Regions from separate parts of the Streptomyces sp. NPDC005761 genome, predicted to be linked through region 4. Evidence: riboswitches for the same ligand, from Rfam matches in the RefSeq annotation. Region 4 holds a riboswitch; each other region holds the start of a gene.

Region 1 (7,095 bases), on a different contig from region 4:
GCCGCCCCTGCCGGATCAGCGCTCCGGCTCGGGTGCGGGTACGCCGGAACCGGGTGCGGGGGGCGGCGCGCAGGACGTCGCCCCTGCGGCTGCGGCAAGGCCCTGCCGCAGCTGTGTGAGGCGTGCGATCTCCGCGTCCAGGGTCGTCAGCCGCTCGGCCAGGACGTCACTGAACCCGCCGTCGCCGCCGGAACACGATGCCGCGGGCCGGTCCTGGACGAGGAGGTCGAGGCGGTGGGCGCGGCGGCGGATGTCCTCCAGCGTGAGGCCCAGGGCCAGAAGGCCGCGAATGACACGGACGCGGGCCACCTCGGCGGAGCCGTACTCACGCTGACCGGATGAGGTGCGTGGCGGCGCTCCCAGCAGGCCGCGGGCTTCGTACAGGCGCAGCGCGCGGGGTGTGGTTCCGGCTGCCGCCGCTGCCTCGCCGATCCGCATGCCCGCTCCGCCTTGTCCTACAACTCCACGATGGTCGCTCCGAAGGAGCGGCCCGAGATCAGTCCGGGCAACGCCCCCGGGGCGTGCTCCATTCCCCGGACCGGGGTGTACGGGAACCGGATGTCCCCCGCCCGCAGCCAGTCCCCCAGACGTGCCTCCCATTCCGCCTCGACGTCCGGGTGGTCCACGCCGCTGTAGCCGGAGATGGTGATGCCGCGGGTCAGCAAGCGGTAGGTGTCGAGCACGGCCGGCGCGCTCCCCCCGGCCCGGTCCGGGGACAGCTGACCGTCCAACGCGCCCACCAGGGCGAACCGGGCCCCCCGGTTCGCCGCGCGTACGGCGGCCGTCAACTGTTCGCCGCCCACGGTGTCCAGGACGACGTCGATCCCGTCCGGTGCCGCCTCGGCGAGCTGCTCGCCGATCGGGGCCGCCCCGCGCAGCACGGTGGCGTCGTAGCCGAGTTCCCGCTCCAGCCGCCGGGCCTTGTCCGGGGAACCGGTGCTGCCGATCACCCGTGCGGCACCCAGCAGCCGGGCGATCTGGCCCGCCATGGTGCCCACGGCGCCCGCGGCGCCGGTCACGAACACGGTGTCGCCCTCCCGGACCCCGGCCAGCCGGGTCAGTGCGCCGTAGGCCGAGGAGCCCTGGGCGAGATGCGCCACGGGGTCGGGCAGGGTGCCGTCCAGCAGCCGGCACTCGGCGACGGCAGGCGCCGCGTACTCCCGCCAGCCCTGAAGGTGCAGCACCAGCCGGCCCTTCTCCAGCGGCCCGTCGACCACCTCACCGATCGCGGGGCCGAACAGGGGCTCGCCGGGGTGCAGGGGCGGCAGCGGGACATCGCCCGTCTCACCCCCGATGAGGGTGCGCAGGCCCGGGAAGACGAGGAAGTGGGTGTTGCGGACGAGCACCTGGCCGCCCTCGGGGCGGGGAACGGGAGCCGCTGCCAGGGTGAAGTCCCCGGGGGCCGGCAGTCCGTCGGGGCGGCGGACCAGGCGTACGAGACGATGCGTCGTGTTCATGGCCGGACGCTAAGCCCTGCCCCATGGGTCAGGGGCAAGGCCCGGCGCCAGGACGGTTTCCGCGCACCGGCCGGTCACCTGCCGGCCGGAGCCCCTTCCGCGCGCCAGGAAGGCGACACGCGACGAAGGCGCACCCGGCGGCAACGAGGGAATGGCCGTCCCGTGCCCGGCCCCTCGGAGGTGAGGAGGCGGGTCAGGCCGGCCGCACGCTCCCGTAGATCGGCATGTAGTAGATCGACTCCTCGCGCACGTCCGCCCCCGGCTTCGGCGCGTGGATCATCATGCCGTCGCCCTTGTAGATGCCGACGTGGCTGATGTCGTCGTAGAAGAACACCAGGTCACCGGGTTGCAGATCGGCCGTGGCGATCCGGGTGCCGACGTTCACCTGGTCCCAGGTGGTCCGCGGTATGTCGACGCCGGCCGCCTTCCAGGCCGCCTGGGTGAGCCCCGAGCAGTCGTACGAGGCCGGGCCGGTCGCTCCCCAGACGTACGGCTTGCCGAGCTGCGCCCTGGCGAACGCCATGACCTTCTCGGCCTTGGTCGAGGCCTCGGCGTCCGCACCCGACCCTGAACCGGTACCGGTGTCCGCCCCCGTACCGCTGCCGGCCTCCTCGGCGGCCTCCTCGGCCTTGCGCTCGGCCTCGGCCTTCGCGGCGGCCTGCTTCTTCGCCAGTTCCGCCGCCTTGCGCTTGGCCTCCGCCTCCTTCTTCCGCTCCAGCTCGGCCAGCCGCGCCTTCTCCTCGGCGGTCAGCTTCGACAGCAGACCACGGGCCTCGGACAGCTTCGTCTGGACGCTCTGCTTGCTCGTGCGCAGCGTCGCCTGCGACTCGGTGAGCGTCTCCAGGCTCACCACGGCCTCGGCCCGCTGTTCCGACGCCTTCGCCTGCTGCGTACGGAAGTCCGAGACGGCGCGCTGCTGGCGCTCGGTCATCCGGTCCATGAGGTGGTTCTGGTCGAAGAACGACTGCGGGTCGTCGGCCAGGAAGAAGGTGGCCGTCGGGGCGAGGGTGCCGCCGCGGTACTGGGCGGCGGCGTACGTGCCGAGGGTCCTGCGGGCCTCGTTCAGCTTCTCGGTGCGCCGGGCGACGTCGTCCAGCAGCGTGTCCACCCTGGAGCGCTGCTTGGCCGTCGCCTCCTTCGCCTGGTTGTACTGCTGGGTCGCGGTACCGGCCTGCCGGTAGAGGTCGTCGACCTTCTTCTGCACGTCCTCGATGCTGGGCTTGGGGGCCGGGGCCGCCAGTGCGCTCTGCGTGGACAGCAGGGTCACCGACGCCAGCGCGGCCGTCGTGAGCCCGACCGCCGGGCCGGAATTGCGCACACGGGTGCGCGGTTTGCGATGCGACGCCAAGGCCGGCATCTCCTTCCGTGGACCGCCTACCGGGTTAGCTGTCGGGTTCGGGCGGAACGGAAGGCTGCCCTACGGTCCTGGTGGAGGATGCGGACCGATTCACCCCGGTGATGCGTGTGGGTCCCCGGTTCCGGACTCCTGCACGGGCAGCCCGGATTCGGCGTGGACGCCCGTTCGGCGTGGATCGCCTCTGGGGGTACGGGCCGCCCGAACGAGCACGCTAGCCAACTCATGGTGTCGCTGTGAAGGTTGATGTTCGATATGCCCGATACATTTTCGTGACCTCGGCGGATCCGGGCGCGGCGGGGCAGGTGGGGCAGGGATCCCTCCACCCGCCGAGGTCGCGTGCTCGCTCTGTGTGCCCGTCCGTGCCTGCGTGCTTCGTCACTCGGCCCCGGAGTGTCAGTGCGGCGGCCTAGACTCGGACAGCGATGAGCAGCCTCTTTGACGACAGTTTCCTGGCCGGCCTCCAGCACACGGAGGAAGGGCCCCCGCCGCCCCCCGAGGACTCCGCACCCGAAGCGGTGCCGGAGGGCCTTTTCGCGGGCGTTTTCGACGGACCCCCGCCGCCCCGCGACGCGTACTACCGCGACGGGGCCCACCGCCCGGTCATCGACGCGGCCGCGCTGCTGGACGGGCTGAACACCGAGCAGCGCGCAGCCGTCGTGCACGCCGGGTCCCCGCTGCTCATCGTGGCCGGCGCCGGTTCCGGCAAGACCCGCGTGCTGACCCACCGCATCGCCCATCTGCTGGCCGAGCGCGGGGTGCACCCGGGCCAGATCCTGGCGATCACCTTCACCAACAAGGCCGCCGGCGAGATGAAGGAGCGCGTCGAGCAGCTCGTCGGTCCGCGGGCCAACGCCATGTGGGTCATGACCTTCCACAGCGCGTGCGTACGGATCCTGCGCCGCGAGTCGAAGCGGCTCGGCTTCACCTCCTCGTTCTCGATCTACGACGCGGCCGACTCGAAGAGGCTGATGGCCCTGGTGTGCCGGGATCTCGACCTCGACCCGAAGCGCTTCCCGCCGAAGTCGTTCACGGCGAAGGTCTCGAACCTGAAGAACGAGCTGATCGACGAGGAGACCTTCGCCGGACAGGCCACGGACGGTTTCGAGAAGACGCTCGCCCAGGCCTACGCGCTGTACCAGTCCCGTCTGCGCGAGGCCAACGCCCTGGACTTCGACGACATCATCATGACGACGGTGCACCTGCTCCAGGCGTTCCCCGACGTCGCGGAGCACTACCGCCGCCGCTTCCGGCACGTCCTCGTCGACGAGTACCAGGACACCAACCACGCCCAGTACACGCTCGTACGGGAGCTGGTCGGCCCGGCCGGCCCCGAGGACGCCCCCGCCGAGCTGTGCGTCGTGGGTGACGCGGACCAGTCGATCTACGCCTTCCGCGGCGCGACCATCCGCAACATCCTCCAGTTCGAGGAGGACTATCCCGACGCGACCACGATCATGCTGGAGCAGAACTACCGCTCCACCCAGACGATCCTGTCCGCGGCCAACGCGGTCATCGAGCGCAACGAGAGCCGCCGCCCGAAGAACCTCTGGACCAACGCGGGCGCCGGCACCAGGATCACCGGATACGTCGCGGACACCGAGCACGACGAGGCACAGTTCGTCGCGGACGAGATCGACCGGCTCACGGACTCCGGGGACGCGAAGGCGGGCGACGTCGCCGTCTTCTACCGCACGAACGCCCAGTCACGTGTCTTCGAGGAGATCTTCATCCGCGTCGGCCTGCCCTACAAGGTGGTCGGCGGCGTGCGCTTCTACGAGCGCAAGGAGGTCAGGGACGTCCTGGCCTACCTCCGGGTCCTCTCCAACCCCGAGGACACCGTCCCGCTCCGGCGCATCCTGAACGTGCCCAAGCGCGGCATCGGCGACCGCGCCGAGGCGATGATCGACGCCCTGTCGATGCGCGAGAAGATCTCCTTCCCGCAGGCACTGCGCCGGGTCGACGAGGCGTACGGCATGGCAGCCCGCTCGGCCAACGCCGTCAAGCGGTTCAACACGCTGATGGAGGAGCTCCGCACGATCGTGGAGTCCGGCGCCGGACCGGCGGTCGTGGTGGAGGCCGTCATGGAGCGGACCGGTTATCTCGCCGAGCTCCAGGCGTCCACCGACCCGCAGGACGAGACCCGGATCGAGAACCTTCAGGAACTCGCCTCCGTCGCCCTCGAGTTCGAGCAGGAGCGGGCGGAGGAGGAGGGTGCGGGCACCCTCGCCGAATTCCTGGAGAAGGTCGCACTCGTCGCCGACGCCGACCAGATCCCCGACGAGGACGAGGACGGCTCCGGCGTCGTCACGCTGATGACGCTGCACACCGCCAAGGGCCTCGAATTCCCGGTGGTCTTCCTGACCGGCATGGAGGACGGCGTCTTCCCGCACATGCGGGCGCTCGGCCAGGTCAAGGAGCTGGAGGAGGAGCGCAGGCTGGCCTACGTCGGCATCACGCGCGCCCGTGAGCGGCTCTACCTCACCCGGGCGGCCATGCGCAGTGCCTGGGGCCAGCCCTCGTACAACCCGCCGTCGCGGTTCCTGGAGGAGATCCCGGACCAGCACCTGGAGTGGAAGCGCAAGGGCCCGATGGTGGCCCCGGCCGGACCTACGTCGGGCATCACCTCGTCGCTCTCCGCGTCCCGGTCACGCTCCGGACCCTCGGGCTTCGCGACCCGGCGGACCTCGGACAAACCGACGATCACGCTGGTGGCCGGCGACCGGGTCACCCACGACCAGTTCGGTCTGGGCACGGTGACGGCGGTCGAGGGCATCGGGGACCAGGCGAAGGCCACGGTCGACTTCGGGGACGAGCGGCCCAAGAAGCTACTGCTGCGGTACGCCCCGGTCGAGAAGATCTAGCGCCCGGACAGGCGCGCCGGCCGGGGTGATCCCACCCGGCCGGCCCGCCCGTGCCGGTCAGTTCGGGTTGACGTTGTGGCTGCGGAGCCAGGGCAGCGGGTCGATGGCCGCGCCGCCGCCGGGCCGCACCTCGAAGTGCAGGTGCGGGCCGGTCGAGTTGCCCGAGTCGCCGGAGTGCGCGATGACGTCACCGGCCTTGACCGAGCCGGAGCGGATGCGGGTGCTGCTGAGGTGGCAGTACCAGGTCTCGGTGCCGTCGGGCGCGGTGACGATGGCCATGTTCCCGTACGCGGTGTTGAACTGTGTGCGCACGGTGCCGTCGGTCGCCGCCATCACCGGAGTGCCGTAGTCGACGGGGAAGTCGATGCCGGTGTGCACGGACATCCAGTTGACGCCCGCCTGGCCGAAGTACGCGCTGAGCATGTGGTTCTTGACCGGCATGACGAACTTGGGGCGCAGGGCCTCCTTGCGGGCGGCCTCGTCCGCGCGCTTCTTCTTCTCGGCGGCCTGCCGCGCCTTCAGGTCGATGCGCTCCTGGGTGCGGCTGGCGCGATCGGCGAAGTTCTCCGCGTCGGCACTGAGGTTGGCCAGCTGGGTGTCCAGCGCGTTGTTGGCCGCGACGGGCTTGACCGTGCCGGGGTCGGCGGCGGCCATCGCCGTGGTCTCGTCCTTCTTCTCCTCGCCGCCGCCCATTCCGCCCACGGAGGCTGCGGCGATACCCGCCACGCTCATCACACAGGCGGAGGGAACGGCGACGGTGAGGAGCGCGGAGCGTTTCGCGGGGGAGCGCCTGCGGCTGCGGCTTCCGCCACCACTGCGGGTGACGGGGCGGCCCGCGGGGCGGTGGCCGGCGGCCGGAGCGGAGTCCGTGGCTGCGGCGGAACCGTGGTCCCGGGCGTGGTCGTCCGGCTCGGACCCGGTGCCGTCGGCGGCCTCTGCGTCGAGGTCCGTCTCCGGGAGGCTGAACTCGGCGGTCCGGTAGGGCTCGTACGGATCGTACGGGTCGAAGGAGGCCTGCTGCTCGTACGGCGTCTCGTGGGAGGCCTGCTGTTCGTACGCCTCGTCGGTCGCGTACGCATACTGGGCCGTTTGTTCGGCTCCGTTCGCAACCGGCGTGGTGTGCGCTGTTTGCTGTTCGTGCTCGGGCGTGGCGCCGGTGTTCCAGGCGGTGGCGTCGTAGGCGCCGGTGTCGTAACCCGTGGTGGCGGGGTCGGCCCACTGTCCGTTCTGGTGCCAGGCGGTGGTGTCCCACTGTCCGGAGGTGTCCGGGGCGCCGTGCTGGGCCGGGACGGTGTGGCCGTAGCCGCCGTCCGCCGGGATCCAGGTCGCGCCGGTGTCGTACTGCGCGCCGGTGTCGTACGGGTGCTGCTGGGGCTGAGCGGTGTAGCCCGTGTAATCGGCGGACCGGCCGTACTCGGCC
Region 2 (7,095 bases), on a different contig from region 4:
CGAAAACGATCTTCGACAAGATCAACTCCAAGGAGGGGACGATCTACCGGACGGACCTCTTCGGCGTCTACAAGATCTGGGGCGACCACCTCACGTACCACCCGCTCGGCGGCGCCGTCCTGGACAGGGCCACCGACAACTACGGCCGCCTGCACGGCTACAGGGGCCTGTACGTCATCGACGGCTCCCTGATCCCCGGCAACACCAGCGTCAATCCGTTCGTCACCATCACGGCACTCGCCGAGCGGAACATCGAGAAGATCATCGCCACCGACCTGTGACAGCGGGTCCGACGAGGCGTACGTTCCGGCAGGAGGCGACGGGCAGACCTCCTGCCGGAGACCGCGGCGCGAACGGGCCGCCCGAGCCGCGCAGACCCGTTCAGTGCCCCGGCAGCACGCACACGGCGTCGAGACCCAGCACATGGTTGAGCCGGCCGAACGCCAGCCAGGAGCCGATGCTCATGCTCAGCTCCACGATCTCGTGCTGGCTGTAGTGCGCGGTCATGCGGGCCCAGAACGCGTCGTCCAGGCCGTGGTGGTCCAGGGCGTACCGTTCGGCGTACTCGGCCGCCAGCCGGGTCCGGTCGTCGAAGGCACCGGTGGTGCGCCAGTCGCTCACCGCGGCGGCGAACTCCTCCTCGACCTTCCGGCCCTCGCGTTCGGTTCGCCAGTCCAGGCAGAAGAGACAGCCGTTGATCTGCGCGATGCGCAGCCTGGCGGCCTCGAACTCACGGAGTCCGAGCGTCGTGTGCTCGTACACCGACAGCGAGAAGTTCGCGGCGGCCATGCCGATACCGGGGACCATGTCGCCCCACACGTAGCCGATCGGCTCCTGGCCCTCGGGGATGTCGATGATCATGGCTGCTTCCTTCCGAGTCGGCCGGCTGCGGGGCGCAGGGGGACGTCGAGCGCGTCGTAGAGTCCGGGTTCCGCCTCCACCAGCCAGTCGATGGCGTTCACCAGCCGGCCGACGGCGGTGGCGTTGCCGCCCGCCGAGCGGTTCTCGCCCTCGTCGGTGGCCTCGACGGTGACCTCGATACGCGGGCGTCCCTCGATGATCACCCGGTGGGCTCCGGCGCCATCGGGTGGTGACGGCCAGTCGGGAGCGCACGAGGGATGGATGCGCGTGATGTGCTCGATGACGATGCGGGGTTCGCCCTCGACGATGCCCTGGACCTCGAAGCGGACCGCCCCCTGGGTGCCGGCCTCGAAGGCGCCCATCGTCCTGGTCGTGACGGTCGATTCGAGCGGCCGCCGGGCCATGGTCTCGCGGATGTCGTCGAGTTCCACGCCCAGGGCCCGGGCCATCAGCCGTATCTGGCCGCCCCACACCATGGTCGGGACGGAGGCGGCGAGCATGAGGGGTTCGTACTCCATGGGGTGACCCATGCCGATCAGGTGGCGGACCGAGTCGGGCTGGTCGTACGTGGAGTAGTCGAAGATCTCCTGGCAGCGGATCGCGTCGACCGTGGTGCCGAGCCCGCTGATGAGCAGGGGCAGCACATCGTTGCCCCACCCGGGGTCCACCCCGGACACGAAGAGCGAGCCGCCACCGCCGGCGACGGCGGCGAGCACCGGCTCGCGCAGCTCGGGCGGCGCGCCCCGCTGGTCGTACAGCGCGTACAGCGCGGGGGTGACGACGACGGCGCCGCCGGCCACCGCCCTGGTGATGTCGGCCAGGGCGTCGTCGGGGCGGATGTCGCCGGAGGCCGCGTACACGACGGCCCGGGGAGCAGTGGCGAGCACCGCGTCGATGTCGTCGGTCGCCGCGACGCCCAGATCGCGGTCCAGGCCGGCGAGAGCGCCCGCGTCGCGGCCCACCTTGCCCGGGTCGTGGACGAGGACGTGCGCGAGTTTCAGGGCCGGATGGGCCTCGACGGCGCGGATGGCCGCGCGGCCGACATTGCCGGTACCCCAGACCACCGTGGAAATCATGCGGCGGAGGGTAGCGCGCGGGATGAAAGGTTCATAGTGGCATCGCACCCCCGGGTTGGGGAGCGGACCGGGGCAGGTCCCCGGAGCCCACCCCGGCCCGCTCCCCCGGGCTGCTACTCGTCGATCGCCGCCCCGTATCCGGCGCCCTTCTCCGGACCTCCGAACGTACCGGCGTCGAAGGTCCACGACCCGGCGGCCGTCACCCCGTCGGTGCCGGCCGGGAACGCCCAGACGATGCCGTCGCCGGCGTTCTCGCCGGGCGCGGCGGTCAGCAGACCGGAGCGCCCGTCCCTGTCGGGGTCGGTCAGCCGCGCCTGGCCGCCCCAGCGGTCACCCTTCTCGGCTGCGCCCGGAACGTCGACCGAATTCTGGTCCCACGAAGCGGCGCCGGTGGCGGTGAGCCCTTCGGCAGCGCCACGCAGCACCCATACCGCCCCCGCGTCGGCGACCGTGCCGATGTCCTCGCCGGGAGCGCCGACGGCCACGTCCGCGTACCCGTCGCCATCGGTGTCCGCCACGGAGAGGTCGGCGCCCCAGCCGTCGCCGGTCTCCGAGCCGCCCGGGACGCCGGGGGTGTCCTGCGTCCACCACACGGGCGGGGTGCCCGGGCCCTCGGCGCCGACCGGTCCGTCGCCCGCGCTGCCGTAGTAGACGCCGACCACACCGCCGGTCATCGACTCGCCGCCGTCGTCGGGGCTGTGCGGCTCCCCGGTGACGAGGTCGTCGTAGCCGTCGTCGTCGATGTCGCCCGAGGCGACGGCCGGACCGCCGCGCAGGTCGTGGTCGTAGCGCAGTCCCTGGACCTCGCCGAAGAAGAGCGCGGACCAGCCGTGGCCCGGCTCCTCGCCGGCGGTGACACCGGAGATGACCAGGTCGGCGAGGCCGCTGCCGTCGTAGTCGCCGGTCGTCATCGCGCGGGGCACGATCTCGCGCCCCGGGGTGCCGGGTACGAGGCTGCTGCGCGAGGCGGGATCCTGCCGGGTCCCGTCGTCGTACTGGAACAGGGTGAGGTCGGTGCGGCCGGTCACGGCCAGTTGGTCGCCCGGGATGTCGGGGCTGAAGTGCGCGGCGGCGAGAGCGGTGCCGAACGCGGCGCCGGCGACGGGCTCCTGGGCCTGCAGCCAGTCGCTGCCGGCGCCGGAGAGCCCCTCGGCGGAGCCCCACAGGACGACGGCGCCGCCCGCGTCGGCCACCGGCTCGATGTCCTCGCCCGGGAGGCCCACGACCGCGTCGTCGTACCCGTCCCCGTCCAGGTCGCCGGTGGTCAGGGCCCGGCCGAAGCCGTCGCCTGCCTCGGCGGCACCCGGCACCCCGGTGGTGTTCTGGCTGAGGACCGTGCCCCGGGTGGTACCGATGCCGCCCGGGCCGCCGTACTGCACGCTCACGTAGCCCGCGCCCTTGCTGCCGCCGATGGTCCCGCCGGGCGCGCCGATGAGCACGTCCTCGTAACCGTCGCCGTTGAAATCGGTGTTGCGGTCGGCCGCGCGCGTTCCACCGGGGGTGCCCGCGTAGGCGGCAGGCGCGGCGATGGCCGCCCCTGCGATCAGAAGGAATGAGGCCGCGACAACGGCGGCCGGACGGTAGGTGCGCACGAGCGGCTCCTCGGTTCAAGGACGACCGGGCGAGTCCGGGGGACGCCAGGAGGAGCCCGTTGGCCTCCTGGCGCCCTGTTTGACCGGCACCGCGGCGCAAGGGTTGTACGGCATGGCAAAAGGGGTGGAAGGGAGCAGCTCAGCTCCCCTCCACCCCTGTTCACGACTCCGCCCGGGGCGGAACCGCGGTAGGTCAGTAGGCCCCGAAGACGTTGTCGATCGAGCCGTACGTCGCCGCGGCGTAGTTGCACGCGGCGGTGATGTTGGCGACGGGGTCCAGGATGTCCAGCGAGGTGCCGGGCACGTGGTACGCGTCGAACGTGGGCTGGATCACCTGGAGCAGGCCCTTGGACGGGGTGCCGGCGACCGCGTTCGAGTCCCAGTTGTTGACGATCTGCGGGTTGCCCGAGGACTCGCGCATGATGTTGCGGTGGATGCTGTCGTAGCTGCCGGGGATGCCGTGCTCGGCCATGACTGCGAGGGACTCCTTGATCCAGCCGTCGAGGTCGTCGGTGTACGCCGTCGCGGTCTGCGCGGGGGTGGTCTCGGCGGTCTCCTCGGCGACGGGCGTCGCCGTCCGCACGGAACGGTCGGCGCGGTCGGTGCTCTCGGCACGGTCGGCCGACGGCTGCGAGGCGCTGCCGGACGCGTTCTCCGCCTTGAATTCGCTCTTGGTCGCAGCCTTGGGGGCGGCGGCCGTGGACTTGGCGCCGATGGTCAGCTTCAGGCCCGGGTGAATCAGGTCGGGGTTACCGCCGACAACGCTCCGGTTGTCCTTGTACAGCTGCTCCCAGCCGCCGTCGAGGGAATGCCCGCGGGCGATCTTGGAAAGCGAATCCCCGGACACCACGGAATAGGTGGTGGTCGCGTCCTTCTTGACGGCAATTGCCTTGCCGGCCACGGAAGTCGAGGCTGCGGCCTTTTCGGCGACGACCGACTGGACCGGCGCTGCGGAAGCCGATCCGGCAGCGATCAGGGGGAGCGCGAGAACCGCTCCGCCCGCGCTCACGGCGATGAGGCCGCGGGTCAGGGGGGTGGACTTGGAACGACGGTGCTGACCCTTGATGGGCATGGCGCTTTTCCTCTCCGCCGCCTGCGAGGTGAGCTGTCGGGTTCGGACTGGAGATGTCCGGCCGCACATGGCGACTTAACCCCTAGCCGCTCCGGTATTCCGGAACGGCGGCAAACCTGGGTCCCCCGCTCCTGCCGTACGTGAAGTGGTCGGGTTACCGGACGGCGGCAGGATTCGGCGTTCCATCCGGATTGACGGTGACCGTAAGCGAGAAAGGCCGGGCGGAACAAGCCCGGAATTCCTGATCACAATTGATTCGCAAGATCAAAGAAAGGAAATGTGCGACGCCGGTCACATGCGCGCGGGTCAACTTTCTTGGGGCGACAGGGAACCGACGCCTCCGGTTCCGCGTCAGGCACGGCAAACGTGACGCTGACCACTGCGCCCGAAACGGGTGATTTGCCGGATTCCCAGGAGGTGCGGCACGAATGAATACCGCACGGACCAGCATTCGTTACATGCCCGAATAATCGCCCAAGTTAGGACATTACGGAGCGAGCGTCGGCCGTGCCGCCGCATCGGCACGCGTGCGCGGCACGACGACCGGTGAGCCGTCGCCCGGCGCGGCGAGGATGTCCGCGTCGAGCGCGTACAGCTCCTTCACCAGGGCTTCGTCGACCGTCTCCCGGGGAGCGCCCGTGGTGACCACGCGGCCGCCCTTCATGGCGACGAGCAGATCGGCGTACCGAGCGGCGGCCGCGAGGTCGTGCTGAACCATGACGACGGTGCGGCCGGTGGCCGCGACCTCGCGGACGAGTTCCAGGACCTCGATGGCATGCCCGAGGTCGAGGGCGCTGGTCGGTTCGTCGAGCAGCACGACGGGGGTCTGCTGGGCGAGGACCATCGCGAGCCAGCAGCGCTGGCGCTGGCCGCCGGACAGCCGGTCGATGCGCTCCCCCGCCAGTGCGGTGGTACCGGTGGCGTCGAGTGCGTCGCGCACCACCTGCTCGTCCTCGCGCGACCACTGACGCAGCAGCCCCTGGTGCGGGCTGCGGCCGTAGCGCACCAGGCCGGCCACGGTGACCGCCTCGGGGGCGCGCGGCGACTGCGGCAGCAGCGCGACATGGTGGGCGGCGCGGCGGCGGCCGGTCTCCCAGATGTCCGTACCGCCGACCAGGACCGTGCCGGACTCCGGGCGGTGGAGCCGGGCGACGGTCCGCAGCAGGGTCGACTTCCCGCAGCCGTTGGGGCCGACGATTGCGACGACCTGTCCGGCGGGGACGGTGAGGTTGACGTTCTCGACGACGGGCCGGCCGGGGTATCCGGCGTGCAGGCCACGGATTTCGAGACCGGCCTTCGTACCGGTCGGATTCTCGGTCATGTGCGGCTCACGCCTTTCCGGCGGCCGGGTCGGGCCGCAGCAGTACCCACAGGAGGAAGGGGCCGCCGAGGACGCTGGTGACGACCCCGACGGGCAGTTCGACCGGCGCGGCGACGCGTCCGATCGCATCGGCCGCGGCGATCAGCGCGGCTCCGGTCAGCGCCGAGCCCGTGACCGGGACGCGGGTGGGGCCCGCCAGCCGCTGGGCGAGGATCGGTGCGGCGAGCGCCACGAAGGCGATGGGGCCGCCGACCCCGACGGCCGTGCCCGCCAGCAGCACGGCCAGGACCAGCGCCACGGTACGTACCCGCCGCAGGTCGACTCCGAGGGAGCTCGCCACCTCGTCGCCGAAGCGCAGCAGTTGGAGGCGGTGTCCCGCGGCCAGCGAGAGCGGGACGAGGAACAGCAGGGCGACGGCCAGCGGCAGGCAGGCGTCCCAGTCGCGTCCGTTGAGGCTGCCGACGGCCCAGAGGAACACGCCGCCGGCCGCGTTGTCGTTCTCGCGCGACATGATCAGATCGCTCACCGCACCGATGAAGGTGGAGATGCCGATCCCGGCCACCAGCAACCGGTATCCGGCAGTCCCCGCCCCTCCGGCGCACACGACGACCAGGACCGCGGCGGCCACGGCACCGACCGGCCCGAGCCACCAGTTGCCGACCATGCCGGTGGCGGACCCCGCGGCGGCGGCGACCACGGCAGCGGTGGCGCCCTCGTTGACCCCGACCAGGTCCGGGGTGGCCAGCCGGTTGCCGGCCAGGGTCTGCGTGAGACAGCCCGCGATTCCGAGGGCGGCGCCGACCAGCAGGCCGGTGAAGATGCGGGGCAGCCGGAACTCGCGCACGATCATGACGGTGCCGGCATCGCCGGTTCCGAGCAGTCCCGAGAGGGTCTCGGACAGGCTCATTCCCGTCGAACTCGCCATCACCGCCAGGGCGATGAGGAGGACCAGCAGCGGAAGGAGCAGCGCGGCGGCGAGCGCGCTGCGCCTCGGGAGCAACCAGGACAGCGTCCCGGTGCGCAGTACGACGCTGTCCGGCGGGGTCACGTCCTTCAGTTCGCCGGTGCGAGACGCGACACCGTCGGGCGGGGTCACGTCTGTCAGCCTTCCGGTGCGCAGTACGACGCTGTCGGGCGGGGTCACGTCCGTCAACTCCCTCGCGCGGAGTACGA
Region 3 (7,095 bases), on a different contig from region 4:
CCGGCGAGCGCAACGAGCTGGAGTGGTTTCCCGAGCGCCCGCCCGAGCGCCCGGGGGACGAGGACCTGGTCACGGTCCAGACGCGACGCATCGTGCTGGAGGCCGCCCTGCACGATGCCGTACACCGCGAACCGAACGTCGACGTCAGGCTGGGGGAGCCCGCCGAGGGGCTCGTCGTCGACCGGCACGGTGCTGCCTTCGGCGGTGCTCCCCGGGTGACAGGGGTGCGGTCGCGGTCCGGGCGGCATGACGCCGATCTGGTGCTGGACGCCGGAGGGCGCCGCTCCCCGGTGTCGGGCTGGCTCACCGGGGCGGGCTGCCGGGACGCGGTCGTGGAGAACCACCGCATCGGCATCGCGTACTTCTGCCGTTGGTACCGGCTGCCTCCGGACGGGCCGCGGGATCCGGGACGGGTCAAGTCGGGATCGGTGGCGGCCTTCGCGGTCGGCGGAGTGTTCCCGTCGGACAACGGCACCTTCGCGGTGTTCCTGACCGTGTCCACCGCCGACCCCACCCGCGGGGCACTCCTGGATCCCGAGGTCTTCGAGCGGGTGGCCCGGACCTTCCCCGCGGTGGCCGCGTGGCTGGACCTGCGGCCCGACGCGGTCTCCCGGGTGCTCGCGATGGGCGGCCTCGACAACCGCTGGACGGGGCTGTCCGATGCGGCCGGCCCCGTGGTCACCGGCCTGGTCGGGGTCGGAGACGCGGTCACGCACACCAATCCCACGATGGGCCAGGGCGTCGCGCTGGCCCTGTGGGCGGCGCAGTGGGTGGCCGGTCACGCGGCGCGGGCCGCCGTCGACCCCGAGGCTTTCGCGGCCGACTACCACCGATGGGCCGGGCGGACCCTGCGTCCTTGGTTCGACGTCCAGGTCGCCATGGACCGCGCCAACGAGGCCCGGCTCGCACATCCGGCGCGGCCGTCGTCCGAACCGCTCTCGACGGCGGCTCGTGACGCGGCCGCCGTGTCCGCCTGTTCCTGGGAGGACCCTGTCGTGATGCGGGCGCGCGCCCGCATCCGTCATCTCGTCCAGCCCGCCGACCAGGCCTACGGCACCGCGGAGGTGCGCGCCCGCGTGGCGCGCTGGCTGGTGGAGCACCCAGGGTTCACACCCGCGTACGACGGCCCGGCGCGGGAGGAGTGGGAGTCGGCCGTGCGCACCGGGCAGGCGCTGTGACCGGCCGCGGCGCCCCCGTACGCCCTGACATGGCGGCGGTGCCGACCGTGGAACCGCCGGCACCGCCGCCGTACCGGGTGGTCAGACGAGGAGCTTCGTCTTCGCCCGCTGGTACTCCTCTTCCGAGATCGCGCCCTTGTCCTTGAGGTCTGCGAGCTTCGACAGGTCCTCGACGTGGCTGCTCTTCGGCGCGCCGTTCGCGTCGGACGTGCCCGCGGCGTCTCTCACGTACGCCTTGAAGGCCGCGTCACGTTCCTTCGCTTCCCTCACGTCACGTGTGCCCATGGACTTGCCACGTGCGATCACGTAGATGAGGACGCCCAGGTACGGCAGCACCAGCGCCAGGATCAGCCAGCCCGCCTTGGCCCATCCGCCCAGGTCGTCACTGCGGAAGATGTCCATGATGACCCGGAAGAGCAGGAACAGCCACATGATCCAGAGGAAGAACCAGAGCATGGTCCAGAACAGGTTGAGCAGAGGGTAGTCGTCCATCGTCCACTCCAGGCACCGCGTCGAATGGCTGAATGTGAAATCAGTCATATCACCGCATTTGTGCATGCGCCCGTTGGAGTTGTCCCTGTTCCGCCGGAAGGGGGAAGGGGGACGGGCGGGCGCGATGCGGCGCGGTGCGGCGTGGAGTGCGGCGGCTACTTCTCCGGTACGGGGGCGGTGCCGGAAGCCTCCGCGGAGACCGTTTCGGTGGACCGTTCCTCGGCCTCCGCCGGCCCCGGCGCCGTGGGCGCGCTGGAGGCCGCCGCCGCGCGTGCGGCCGATGCGGTCTTCCGGCTGTGCGCCAGGATTCCTATGAAGCCGGCGATGAACCCGCTGATCAGGCCCGATATCGCGTGGTTGAGCGCGTTGACCGATTCGCTGTCCGGGAGGCCGACGGCGGTGTAGTTCACCGCCGCGCTCATCACCGCACCCATCAGGCCGCCGATGACGCCGCTGATGACGGCGCCGCGTACGGGCGAGGGTGAGGTGGCCGGGGCAGGGGCGGGAGTGATCGGTGCGGTCATCGTCGAGGGCCCTCCAGACAGGCTGCGATGAGAGACCGGGAGTGGCTTGCGGGGCGCGGCGACTGCGCGCTCCGGGGCCTGCTCGCACGGGCAGCCCACCGGTCCGGGGGATGCAGCAGTTACCTTGCGGCAGAACACGTGTTCCTTGCAACACCTTCTCGTTTTCGACACTTTGACGACTTGGCGAAGATCGGTCGTGGGGAGTGAGGTGTTCCTGATGCACAAGGGGGCCGCAGCGGCGGCCTGTTCGGTCTCGACGGCATGGTGTCGCCCTCCATCGACGGTGGTTGGGAGAGAACTGCACGTCGAGTGGCTACAGGGGCGTCCTCGGCGGGGGCGCGGTCGGCGGGCCGGGCCGAGCGCCGTCTGCGGGGGCGTGCGCGCCGGGTGGTCATGAGTGCCTCGAACATGCCGTAGAGTTGTGTTTACCGACGCGGGGTGGAGCAGCTCGGTAGCTCGCTGGGCTCATAACCCAGAGGTCGCAGGTTCAAATCCTGTCCCCGCTACTGAAGAATCAGGCCCGGCATGCATACAGCGTGCCGGGCCTGATTCGTTTGTGCGCCGTCGGCCCGCCGGGTCGCTCGGTAGGAAGCCGCATGCCGCGTACGTACCCCCATTGGCCGACGAGGAGTCGCCCCGCGACCCTGCTGCGGGAAGCCTGGGGGTGGTGCGCGGTACCGTCCGCGGCCGTGGATGCACCGGGCAGGAGACCAGCAGGTGGGGAAGCGGGAGAAGCGGCGGACGAGGCGTGCCGGGGTTGTGCGGACCCGCCGGTTCGTCAGGGCGCTGCCGACGCTGATGATCGCCGGGGGCGTGCTGTTCGACGCACTGACCCCGCCCAAGTTCACCGCCATCCCGTTGTTCGCGGCAGCTCCGCTGATCGCTGCGCCGTTCTTCTCGCGGGCCAGCACGATCCGTACCGGTGTCGCCGCGCTGCTGGCGGTCGTCGGGCTGCGCGTCCTCAGCGGGAACCTGCTGCAGGTCGTGCCCTCCATCGAACTGCTCACCGTCCTCACCGTCTCCGTCCTCGCCGTCGTGATCAACGGGGTCGTGCGACGCAGCAACGAGCAGCTGGCCTCGGCCCGCGTCATCGCGGAGACGGCCATGCGGGCGGTGCTGCCGACGCCGTCCGACCGGATCGGCGGGCTGCACGTGGCGGCTCGGTACGAGGCGGCGCAGGCGGACGAGTTCGTCGGCGGTGACCTGTTCTCGGTGACGGACAGCCCTCATGGGGTGCGGCTGGTGGTCGGGGACGTGCGCGGCAAGGGGCTGGACGCCGTGGAGGCGGTGGCGGTGGTCATCGGCGCCTTCCGGGAGGCGGCCGAGCAGGAGGAGACGCTCGAAGGTGTGGCGCGGCGGCTGGAGCGTGCGCTGGCGCGGGAGTCGGACCGGCGCGGTGGGCTCGACGCGTTCGAGGGGTTCATCACCGCGGTGCTCGCCGAGGTCCCGCCGGACTCGGACCGGGTGCGGATCGTGAACCGGGGCCACCCCGAGCCGCTGCTGCTGCATACGGACGGGGCTCTGGACGTGCTGGGCCCGTCGGTTCCCGCGCTGCCGCTGGGGATGGACCTCGGGGTGTGGCCGGACCGGGCCGACGAGTGGGATCTGCCCCCCGGGGCGACGCTCCTCCTCTATACGGACGGCCTCTCCGAGGCCCGTAATGCCGAAGGGGTCTTCTACGACCCCGCCGAGCGGCTGCGCGGACGGATCTTCCCGGGTCCCGAGGAACTGCTCTCCGCGCTGACCGACGACGTGCGGCTGCACACGGGGGGCGAGTCCACGGACGACATGGCCCTGCTCGCGGTCGTGCGGCCGGCCGAGGGCCAGCCCGACCGGCGCAGGACCGTGAAGATCGTCGGTCTGGGCGACGGCGGCGAGTGAGCCGGAGCTTCGGGACGACGAGTGTGGTGCGGCACCGGAGCCCCGCGGTGACGGGTGTGTTGGAGCGGCCGGCCGGGATGCCACCGTCCGTAACCGAAGGGCACCACTCCGCATAACATTTGACGTAACGTCAGAAATCGGCAGGCGGTTGAGGGGCGATCAACTCGCCCGATTCCACCCGGTTGTGTCCCGTAAAGTCCAGGCCAAGGACGTGAACGATCAGTGGGAACAGCTTGGAATCGGACCCCGGTGTCTATTAACGTTCGATAACGCAGCGCGGTTGTCCCAGCCGCCGTCAGTGGCGGCACCGTGCGCGAGCGCCGAATTCCGCAAGGGAACCGGGGAACCACCTACATGGGGTGAATCGGGCATCTTTGTCTTGCCATAAGACGGAGGGGCCCGTAGGAGACCTTCCTGCTCCGAACCCGTCAGCTAACCCGGTAGGCGAGAAGGAAGGAAAGGAGTGCGCCCACGTGGCGTCCAACAAGCCTGCCCCCGAGGCTCCCTCCCGGTTCGGGCCCGAGTACGGCGATGACTTCGCTACCCGGCCCGCCACCGTTTTCGGTACGGAGTACGGGGCCGACTACGCGACCGATCGGGGCAGCGACTTCGGAAACGACTTCCGCGCCGACGAGGCCGGGCCCGAGAGGACCTGGGAGGAATGGAACCCCACCGAGGAGTCCATCCGCCCTGTGCGCGGCAAGCACCGCGTCGCCAAGCAGCGCAATGGTCTGGCCCGCAGCTCCACCGTCCTCGGGGTCGGCGTCATCGCGGCCGTCGGTGCGGGTGGCATGGCCACCGCCCAGAGCAAGCCGCCGGTCTCCATCTCTCTTCCCGATTCCATCGCGGACAATCTTCCCGACGCCAAGTCCCTCCCGGGCGTCGGCGCACTGTTCTCGGGCGGGTCCGAATCCGCGGCGGACAAGACGGCGGCCGAGACCGCTTCCGCCCCGCTGACGACTGCCGGCATCACCACCGCCGAGGCCGAGCAGGGCACCACCGACGCCGGTGAGGCACTCCGGGCCCGCATCCTCCAGCAGGCCGAGCAGCAGCAGGACGCCGCCGACGCCGAGGTCAAGGCGGCCGCGGAGAAGGCGGCCGCGGAGAAGGCCGCCGCCGAGGCGAAGAAGCAGCAGGACGCCGCCGAGGCCAAGATCGCCGCCGAGAAGAAGAAGGCGGCGGAGGAGGCGGCGAAGAAGGCGGAGGCGCTGCGGCTCGCCAAGCTCGCAGCCAGTTACGCCATCCCCACCTCCTCGTACACGATCACCTCGACGTTCGGCGAGGCCGGCTCCATGTGGTCCTCCGGCTACCACACGGGCCTCGACTTCGCGGCGCCGACCGGTACCCCGATCAAGGCCGTTCACACCGGCACGATCAAGTCGGCCGGCTACTCCGGTTCCTACGGCTACCGCACGGTCCTGGAGCTGGAGGACGGCACCGAGGTGTGGTTCTGCCACCAGTCCTCGATCGACGTCAGCATCGGCCAGAAGGTCACGACGGGCGACACCATCGGACGCGTGGGCGCGACCGGCAACGTGACCGGCCCGCACCTCCACCTGGAGGTCCACACCGCGGACGGCGCCGGCATCGACCCGATGGCCTGGCTGCGCGCCCGGGGCCTGACGGTCTGAGCCCGTTCCCCGCACGACGGCCTCCTCCGGCCCACGTGACCCCGGCAGCCCTGACGCTCACCCCCCGACGTCAGGGCTGCCGGTCCGTCCGCGTCCGCCCGTGGCAGTAGTTCAGATGCAGAGGCCACGGAATAGGGGCCTGGTGGAAGCCGTTGTTGCACCCATGACTTCTCTTCGCACGCTCGGTTCCTCCAGCCTTCAGGTCTTCCCTCTCGCCCTCGGAGGCAACGTCTTCGGCTGGACCGCCGACGAGGCGCAGTCCTTCGCCGTCCTCGACGCGTACGCGGCGGCCGGCGGTAACTTCGTCGACACCGCCGACTCCTACTCGGCCTGGATCCCCGGCAACGAGGGCGGCGAGTCCGAGACCCTCATCGGCAAGTGGCTCGCCGCACGCGGCAACCGGTCCGACATCGTCGTGGCCACCAAGGTCGGCGCCCACCCCGCGTACAAGGGGCTCTCGGCCACCACCATCAAGGCCGCCGCGGAGGAGTCGCTGCGCCGGCTGGGCACCGACCACATCGACCTCTACTACACGCACTTCGACGACGAGTCCGTCCCGGTCGAGGAGATCATCACCGCCCTCGACCAACTGGTGAAGGACGGCAAGGTCCGGGAGATCGCCGCGTCCAACATCAGCCCCCAGCGCCTGCGCGCCTCGCTGGAATTCTCCGAGCGCGAGGGGCTCGCCCGATACGTGGCCCTGCAGCCGCACTACAACCTCGTCTCCCGGGACACGTACGAGGGCGAGCTCCAGGACACCGCCGCCGATGCCGGGCTCGCGGCCGTCCCGTACTTCGCCCTCGCCTCCGGCTTCCTCACCGGCAAGTACCGTCCGGGCACGGCCGTGGAGAGCGCCCGGGCCGGGAGCGCGGGGGCACACCTGGAGTCCGAGCGCGGACAGAAGGTGCTCGCCGCGCTCGACAAGGTGGCCGAGGAGCGCGACGCGGAGATCGCGACCGTGGCGCTGGCCTGGCTGGCCGCCCGGCCGACCGTGGCCGCACCGATCGCCTCGGCCCGGACGGTCGAGCAGCTCCCCGCGCTGGTGGCCGTCGCCGGTCTGCGGCTGACGGACCAGGAGCTCGCGGACCTCACGGAGGCTTCCGCCTGAGCGGGACAGCTCTCAGCCCTGCGGTCCGTACCCGTGCGTGTCCGTGTACGGGGGGCGCGGCGGGTTCGTGTACGGCGCGGCCGTGTACGCAGGCGCGCTGTAGGGATGCCCGTCGTACGGGTACGAGGGGTGCGGGTACGGCCGGCGCACCGCGGGCACGGGCCGGGGGCGCAGACGCCCCGTGGCCTGCGCCGCGTACGCGAGGGCGGGGCCGGCCGTCTCCCTGCGCTGCCACAGGTGGTGCAGCAGCTCCCGCTCGCGTTCGGTGAAGTCCGGGCCCG
Region 4 (7,095 bases):
GGCCGAGGCCCGTGCGGCCGTCCGTCCGCAGCGTCGCGCCGCTGTGGAGGCGGCCCTGGGCCGGATCAGGGACAGCCGCATCCCGGTCCTCAACATCGACCTGATCTACGGCATCGGCGGCCAGACCGAACGGAGCTGGCGCGCCTCGCTCGACGCGGCACTGGGGTGGCGGCCGGAGGAGCTGTACCTGTACCCGCTCTATGTCCGTCCGCTGACCGGCCTGGGCAGGCTCGGGGCCGCTGACGAAGCCGCTGCGGACGCCGCCTGGGACGAACAGCGGCTACGGCTCTACCGGGCCGGCCGCGATCATCTCCTCGCCCACGGCTACGAGCAGGTGTCGATGCGGATGTTCCGCCGCGCCGATGCCCCGCGGCCCGGGGGCCCGGACGACCACGCCTGTCAGACCGACGGCATGATCGGTCTCGGCTGCGGCGCCCGCTCGTACACCTCGCGACTGCACTACTCCTTCGACTACGCGGTGGAGATGCGCGAGGTGCGGACGATCATCGACGGCTACACGGCCACCGAGGACTTCTCGCAGGCGGAGGTGGGCCGTTTCACCGACGGCGACGAGGCCCGCCGCCGCCATCTCCTGCAGTCCGTCCTGCAGGCCGAGGGGCTGCGCCTGTCCGAGTACCGCGACCGCTTCGGTACGAGCCCCGACGAGGACTTCCCCGAGGAGCTCGCCCGGTTCGAGGCCCGGGGCTGGCTCGACGAGGACGCGGCGGCCGATGGCCTGCTCCGCCTGACGGCCGAGGGGCTCGCCCACTCCGACGCGCTGGGACCCGACCTCTTCTCCCCTGCCGTGCGGGCCGCGATGGCCGCGTACGAGCTGAAGTGAGCCTCGCATGGACCTGACGATTCTCTACCGCGGTCCACTCGCCTCGTGCGATTACGACTGCCCGTACTGTCCGTTCGCCAAGCGGCGCGACAGCCGGGAGCAGCTGCGGGCCGACCGGGCCGCGCTGGAGCGCTTCACGGCGTGGGCGGCGGCGCAGACCGGGGACCGGATCTCGGTGCTGTTCACCCCGTGGGGCGAGGCTCTCGTCCGCTCCTGGTACCGCCGGGCGGTGGTGGAGCTGGCCCGGCTGCCGCACGTCCGCCGGGTGGCGGTCCAGACAAACCTCAGCGGCCGTACGCAGTGGCTGGCCGCGGCGGGCGTCGCGGGCCGCGACAAGATTGCGCTGTGGTGCACGTACCACCCGGGTCAGACACCGTACGAGCGGTTCCTCGGCCGGTGCGGGGAGCTGGTGTCCCTGGGGATCCGTCACAGCGTGGGCGTGGTCGGGCTGGAGGGACACCTCGGCGAGGCGCGGCGGCTGCGGGCTGCTCTTCCCGACGAGGTCTACCTCTGGGTCAACGCCGCCGAGGGTCACACCTACACGGACGGGGAAGCGGAGCGGTGGACGGCGATCGACCCGCTGTTCCCGTACAGCCGCCATCCGCACCGCTCGGCGGGTGTGCCCTGCCGGACCGGTGAGTCGGTGATCTCCGTGGACGGCGAGGGCACGGTGCGCCGCTGCCACTTCGTCCGCACCGGGCTCGGCAATCTCTACGACGGCAGTTACCGCGCGGCACTGACGCCCCGGGCCTGCCCGCTCGCCGTCTGCGACTGCCACATCGGCTATGTGCATCTGGAGACGCTGCCGCTGTACGACGTCTTCGCGGGCGGGGTGCTGGAGCGCATACCCGCGTCGCCGCCGTCCTCGGCCGCCCCGGGTTCCCCGGGCGACTGAGGACAGCGGACCCCTCAGAGCGGCAGCAGATCGGGCCGCTTGGCCGCCACGTGGTCCCCCGAGGACTCGCCGCGCAGCCGCCGGCCGATCCACGGGACGAGGTACTCGCGCGCCCATTGGATGTCGTCGCGCCGTACTTCGAGCGTTCGCCGCTGTGCCTGCGGCGGCCACTCCTGGTCCGGGTCGGCGGGCACGTCGATGCCGAGGACCTGGGCGGCGCGCAGCGCGACCCTGGTGTGTCCTTCGGCCGAGAGGTGCAGCCGGTCGTTGTCCCAGGCCCGCCGGTCCTGGACCGAGCGCAGGGACCACAGGTCGAGGACCGGGCAGTCGTAGCGGTCGGCGATGGACCGCACATGAGCGGTGTAGGTGGCGATCTTGCCGCGCAGGTGGCGCAGCACGGGAACGTTGCGGGTGTCGAACCCGGTGGTGACCATGACGGTGCCGACCGACCCGGTCAGATCGGCGACCGCTCGCTCGAAGCGCTCGGCCACGTCGTCGGGGTCGGTGCCCGGCCGGATGATGTCGTTGCCGCCGGCACAGAAGCTCACCAGATCCGGGGCGAGCAGCTTGGCGCGCGGCACCTGCTCCTCGACGATCTGGTCGAGGAGGCGACCTCGTACGGCGAGATTGGCGTACCGGAAGTTCCCGTGTGCGGATACCGCGCCGCCCGTCGGTGCGCCGGAGTCCGGGAGCTGGTCCGCGAGAAGTACCGCGAACCGGTCCGCCCAGCCGAGAAAGGTGCCGCCCGGGCCGGGGTCACCGACTCCCTCGGTGAAGCTGTCGCCGATCGCCGCGTACGACCCGATGACGCCGTGTCGGTTGATGACGCCCTGTTGGATGTTGTTCGAATCGTCTGCCACAAGGGCCTATCCTGCACCGCCGAATGTGACCTACGCGACCGTAATATGGGGTTGACGGGTGGTGAGATAGACCACCCGGTCAGTTTTTGGTAAAGGGGGAATAAGTGCGGTCGCCGCTCAGCACCGCAGCCCGGCGCGGGCAACGGCAGAGGGACGGTGCGCCGCCGCGCACCGTCCCTCTATGCATTGCTCAGGCCCGGGTCACCGGACCGGTGTTGCCCGGATCAGACGTTGACGCCGTGCGACGCCAGGTAGGCGATCGGGTCGATGTCCGAGCCGTACGCCGGACCCGTGCGGATCTCGAAGTGGAGGTGCGGGCCGGTGGCGTTGCCGGTGGCGCCGGACAGGCCGACCTGCTGGCCCGCGGTCACGGTCTGGCCGGCCGAGACGGAGAGCGAGGACATGTGGCCGTACTGGGAGTAGTGGCCGTCGGCGTGCTTGATGACGACCTCGTTGCCGTACGCGCCGCCCCAGCCGGCGGTGACGACGGTGCCGGAGGTGATCGCCTTCACGCTCGTGCCGGTGGACACGGGGAAGTCGATGCCGGTGTGGCTGCCGCTGGACCAGTTGGCACCGGAGGCGCGGTAGGCGGTGGTGTGGTTGCCCGGGACCGGGTGGACGTAACCGGAGTCGTTGCTCTGGGCGGCCGGCGCCGAGGTCTCCTCGGACGACGAGGCGTCGGAGGAGGAGTCGGAGGCCGGGGAGGCCTTCGTCTCGGTCTTGACCGGGGCCGACGGAGCCTTCGACGGGGTGGTGGAGCCCGTGGAGGTGGTCGAGGTGTGGCCCCAGGCCTTGCCGCCGAGGGTCAGCTTCATGCCCGGGAAGATCAGGCTCGGGTTGTCGCCGACGACCTTGCGGTTGTCCTGGTACAGCTTCTCCCAGCCACCCTTGAGCTTGTGCTCGGCAGCGATCTTCGACAGGTAGTCGCCGGAGACCACGGAGTAGGTCGTGGTGCCGGCCTGCTTCTTCGCGACCGGCTTGGCCGGGGCGGCGTGCACCGCGGCCGACTTCGAGGTGGCCGGAGCGGCCTGCTCCGCGGCGTGGGCACCGGTGGCGCCGAGCAGCGGAAGCGCGATGACGGCTCCGCCGGCGCTCGCGGCGACGACGCCACGGGCAATGGTGCTGGACTTGGGACGACGGTGCTTACCCGATATGGGCATGAAGGTTTTCCTCTCCGGCGCCTACGAGGTGAGCTGTCGGGTTCGGACTGGAGATGTCCGGTCGCGACTGGCGCGACTTCACCCCGAGCCGGCCGGTTTCCCGGTCGGCGGCTTACCTGGTTCCCCCGCTCCTGCCACGCGGTGAGTGGGTGCGAATTCCGGGCGGCGGCAGGATTAGGCGGTCCGTCCGGATTGCAGCGAACGTAAGCGAGCCGGGACGGCGGAAACAAGCCACAGGTTCCGTACGGGATTCCGCTCCGGAAAATCCGCGAGGAATTCCGGTCACACTCCGTGGATTACGGATCTTGGCTTTCCGCGCGGCGCACGGAATACCCAGCCGCCCCGCCGCCACACACCGTCACGGATATGATCCCGCTCACGAGAGGGGGATCATCTCCCGCACAAGCAGGGCATGTTCGAATAAAAGAGCTCAATACGGACATGTCATGCTCATCGCGCCGTCCGTCGTCGGGGCGCCGGGGCGGATCCAGCCCCTCCCGCCCGGGCGGCCACGGATCGACGCGCGGCCTCGAAGTGGCGGCCCGCCCAAGATGATTGCCTGAGGAATCAATGTCGTATCGTCACGAGAGTGGACCCGCGGGCGACACGCGCCGGCGGCAGAGCCTCCAGGAGTGACCGTGACGCAGCAGGTGCCGCAGACCCCGTCGACGGAGCCCGTGCTGGCGGGGGTCCGCAACTTCCGCGACGTGGGCGGCCTGCCCACCTCGGACGGCCGCCGGGTGCGCTACGGACGCCTTTACCGCAGTGGTCACCTGGCTCACGCCACGGCCGAGGACGCCGTGTTCCTCAGCGGTCTCGGCCTGCACACCGTCTTCGACTTCCGCAATGTGGCCGACCACAAGCTGGACGGCCTGGACGTGGAGCTGCCGGGCGTACGCAATGTGAGCATCCCGCTCAGCGACCCGGCGGACGGCGCGGAGTTCTGGCGGATGGTGCGCGACGGCGACATGGACGAGCTGCGGTCGATCCTGGCCGGCGGCAAGGGGACCCACCGCATGATCGCTTCGTACCGCCGGATGATCCTGGAGCGGACGGCCGAGCACAGCCGGGTGCTGCACGCCCTGGCCGAGAACAGCGTGCCCGCACTGATGCACTGCGCCGCGGGCAAGGACCGCGCGGGGCTCTCGATCGCGGTTTCCCTGCTCGCTGTCGGCGTCGAGCGCGAAGCCATCGAGGCCGACTACCTCAAGTCCAATGACGCTCACCGCCGCTACAAGATCCGCCGCAGCGACACCTCCGCCGCCGGCATGTCTCCCGAGGTGATGGAGCTGCTCAATCCGCTCTTCGGCGCCCACCCCGACTACATCGCCGCCGCCTTCACCACCATCGACGAGACATGGGGCAGCACCGACCGCTACCTCGCCGACGGCCTCAAGATCACCCCTGCCACGCGGGAGCGGCTGCGCGAGCGCCTGCTCGACGAGGTCTGACCGGACGGGCGGGGCCCACGGCTACTGGTTGTGCATCCCCACGGCGAAGAGCAGGTAGAGGAAGCCCGCGACGACGTGCCCGGCCACCAGGTAGGCGAAGAGCCTGATGACGAGCCCGCGGGGCATCTTCTTCTCCTGCGGGTCGTACTTCTTGGGCCGCGCGGGGCTGAGCGGGTCGTAATTCTCGGAATCGGACATGACAGGTCCTCTCTGGCGACCGGCGGGCCGGTGGCGGGGACGGCGCCTCAGCGACGGTGGATCCCGCTGCCGAGACACAGCTCGGCGGCGGGGCTCTGCAGCAGGGTGTGAACGAAGAGCAACTCGGCACCGTCGTGGTCCAGGGCTGCGATCCGGTGCGGAGTGAGTGAGTCGAAGTGCGCGCTGTCACCGGGAGCCAGGTCGTGGACCGTCTCCCCGAGGGTCACCCTGAGGTTCCCGGCCAGGACGTACAGCCACTCCTCCCCGGGGTGGACGCGCACCAGGTCGCCCTGGGCGCCGTGCGGGACCCGGACGCGCAGGGCCTGCATCGCCCGGCCGGGGCCACCGGCCTGCTGGTACATCCAGCCGTCGGCCTCGGCGCCCTCGAACCTGCGGCCGCGGACGATCGCGTCACGTTCGGGGGGAATCTCACCGAGCAGCTCGGAGACCGTCGTACCGTAGATCCTGGCGAGTCCGAGCAGCATCGGCAGGGAGGGCTGGCGCCGGCCCGTTTCGAGCCGTGACAGGTGGGCGGGCGAGAGTCCGGCCCGCTGGGCGGCGGTCTCCAGGGTGAGACCACGGCTGCGGCGCAGATCGCGCAGGCGTGGAGCGACCCCGGGCAGCTCGTCGGCCGCCCCTCCTTCTGGAGGATTCATACCTTCATTGGGCCAGGATCTTTCCTCGGAGGCAAATTTCTTGCCTCCGAGGCAAAAGTGTCCGCGCAGCCGACCGCGCCGGTGCTCAGCGGTTGGCGACGGCCTGCTTCACCAGCGTCCGCCCGAAGTCCCACATCAGTCCGCCTCCGCTGTGCGCGTCGTCCATCACGGCCGTGAAGGCGGCTACGAAGCGGTCCACGTCCGCCTCGTCGATCACGAGGGGCGGAATCAGCTTGATCACTTCGAGGTGGTCGCCGGAGACCTGGGTCAGGATCCGGTGCTTCTGGAGCAGCGGCACGACCACCATCTGCGCGAAGAGTCCCTTGCGGGCCGCCTGCAGCATGGTCCAGCGGCTGCGCAGCTTCAGCGAGGCCGGCCGGCCGAACTCGATGCCGATCATCAGCCCGCGCCCCCGCACCTCGTGCAGCAGCTCGTACTGCCCGACCAGCGCCGCCAGCCGTTCCCTGAGCAGGTCGCCGGTGCGGCGCGCGTTGGCCACCGTCTCCTCGTCCTCCATCACCGCGAGGACCGCGAGCCCGGCCGCCATCGCCTGGGCGTTGGAGCCGAAGCTCGCGGAGTGGACCAGGACCCGGTCCATCGAGGAGTAGACGCGCTTGAAGATCCAGTCCTTGCCGAGGGTCGCCCCCACGGGCACATAGCCGCCGGAGAGCGCCTTGGCGACACAGACCAGATCGGGTTCCACCCCTTCCTCGTGCTGGTACGCGTAGAAGTCCCCGGTCCTGCCCAGGCCGGTCTGCACCTCGTCCGCGATGAGCAGGGCCTTGTGCCTGCGCAGCAGTTCCTGGGCCTCCCGCAGGAAGCCGGGCGGCGAGGCGTGCACACCTTTGCCCTGGATCGGTTCGACCACGAGCCCCGCCACATCGCCGCGCTTCAGCTCACGCCGCAGGGCATCGATGTCACCGAGTTCGATGGCGGTGTCCGGCAGCAACGGCGCGAAGCCGTCCCTGAAGCCCGCCTCGCCGTTGACCGAGAGCGAGCCGGTGGTCAGCCCGTGGAAGGCGTGCGTGCAGTAG

Evidence for each region. A riboswitch is a leader RNA that binds a small molecule or an ion and turns the genes downstream of it on or off. The one in region 4 is predicted to bind cyclic di-AMP.
Region 1: another riboswitch for cyclic di-AMP. It lies ahead of ABZ434_RS34615 (NlpC/P60 family protein); the one in region 4 lies ahead of ABZ434_RS13810 (LysM peptidoglycan-binding domain-containing M23 family metallopeptidase).
Region 2: another riboswitch for cyclic di-AMP. It lies ahead of ABZ434_RS31120 (transglycosylase SLT domain-containing protein); the one in region 4 lies ahead of ABZ434_RS13810 (LysM peptidoglycan-binding domain-containing M23 family metallopeptidase).
Region 3: another riboswitch for cyclic di-AMP. It lies ahead of ABZ434_RS03825 (M23 family metallopeptidase); the one in region 4 lies ahead of ABZ434_RS13810 (LysM peptidoglycan-binding domain-containing M23 family metallopeptidase).

What each region holds. Positions count from the first base shown of each region.
Region 1 is NZ_JBEXXX010000069.1:134-7,228, forward strand. It holds gene ABZ434_RS34605 (MerR family transcriptional regulator) at 16-438, opposite strand; gene ABZ434_RS34610 (NADP-dependent oxidoreductase) at 456-1,457, opposite strand; gene ABZ434_RS34615 (NlpC/P60 family protein) at 1,651-2,814, opposite strand; cyclic di-AMP (ydaO/yuaA leader) riboswitch at 2,813-2,978, opposite strand; gene pcrA (DNA helicase PcrA) at 3,237-5,675, shown strand; gene ABZ434_RS34625 (M23 family metallopeptidase) at 5,733-7,095, opposite strand, start outside.
Region 2 is NZ_JBEXXX010000049.1:9,609-16,703, forward strand. It holds gene ABZ434_RS31100 (GMC oxidoreductase) at 1-281, shown strand, start outside; gene ABZ434_RS31105 (carboxymuconolactone decarboxylase family protein) at 382-861, opposite strand; gene ABZ434_RS31110 (dihydrodipicolinate reductase) at 858-1,937, opposite strand; gene ABZ434_RS31115 (esterase) at 2,051-3,529, opposite strand; gene ABZ434_RS31120 (transglycosylase SLT domain-containing protein) at 3,723-4,601, opposite strand; cyclic di-AMP (ydaO/yuaA leader) riboswitch at 4,607-4,791, opposite strand; gene ABZ434_RS31125 (ABC transporter ATP-binding protein) at 5,089-5,922, opposite strand; gene ABZ434_RS31130 (iron ABC transporter permease) at 5,930-6,979, opposite strand.
Region 3 is NZ_JBEXXX010000002.1:350,577-357,671, forward strand. It holds gene ABZ434_RS03800 (NAD(P)-binding protein) at 1-1,178, shown strand, start outside; gene ABZ434_RS03805 (SHOCT domain-containing protein) at 1,260-1,670, opposite strand; gene ABZ434_RS03810 (hypothetical protein) at 1,826-2,194, opposite strand; tRNA gene ABZ434_RS03815 (tRNA-Met) at 2,627-2,700, shown strand; gene ABZ434_RS03820 (PP2C family protein-serine/threonine phosphatase) at 2,912-4,075, shown strand; cyclic di-AMP (ydaO/yuaA leader) riboswitch at 4,384-4,537, shown strand; gene ABZ434_RS03825 (M23 family metallopeptidase) at 4,549-5,706, shown strand; gene ABZ434_RS03830 (aldo/keto reductase) at 5,870-6,814, shown strand; gene ABZ434_RS03835 (PrsW family glutamic-type intramembrane protease) at 6,827-7,095, opposite strand, start outside.
Region 4 is NZ_JBEXXX010000011.1:136,220-143,314, reverse strand. It holds gene ABZ434_RS13825 (STM4012 family radical SAM protein) at 1-841, shown strand, start outside; gene ABZ434_RS13820 (STM4011 family radical SAM protein) at 849-1,736, shown strand; gene ABZ434_RS13815 (SGNH/GDSL hydrolase family protein) at 1,751-2,596, opposite strand; gene ABZ434_RS13810 (LysM peptidoglycan-binding domain-containing M23 family metallopeptidase) at 2,821-3,756, opposite strand; cyclic di-AMP (ydaO/yuaA leader) riboswitch at 3,762-3,914, opposite strand; gene ABZ434_RS13805 (tyrosine-protein phosphatase) at 4,395-5,207, shown strand; gene ABZ434_RS13800 (DUF6126 family protein) at 5,229-5,405, opposite strand; gene ABZ434_RS13795 (XRE family transcriptional regulator) at 5,453-6,061, opposite strand; gene ABZ434_RS13790 (aspartate aminotransferase family protein) at 6,147-7,095, opposite strand, start outside.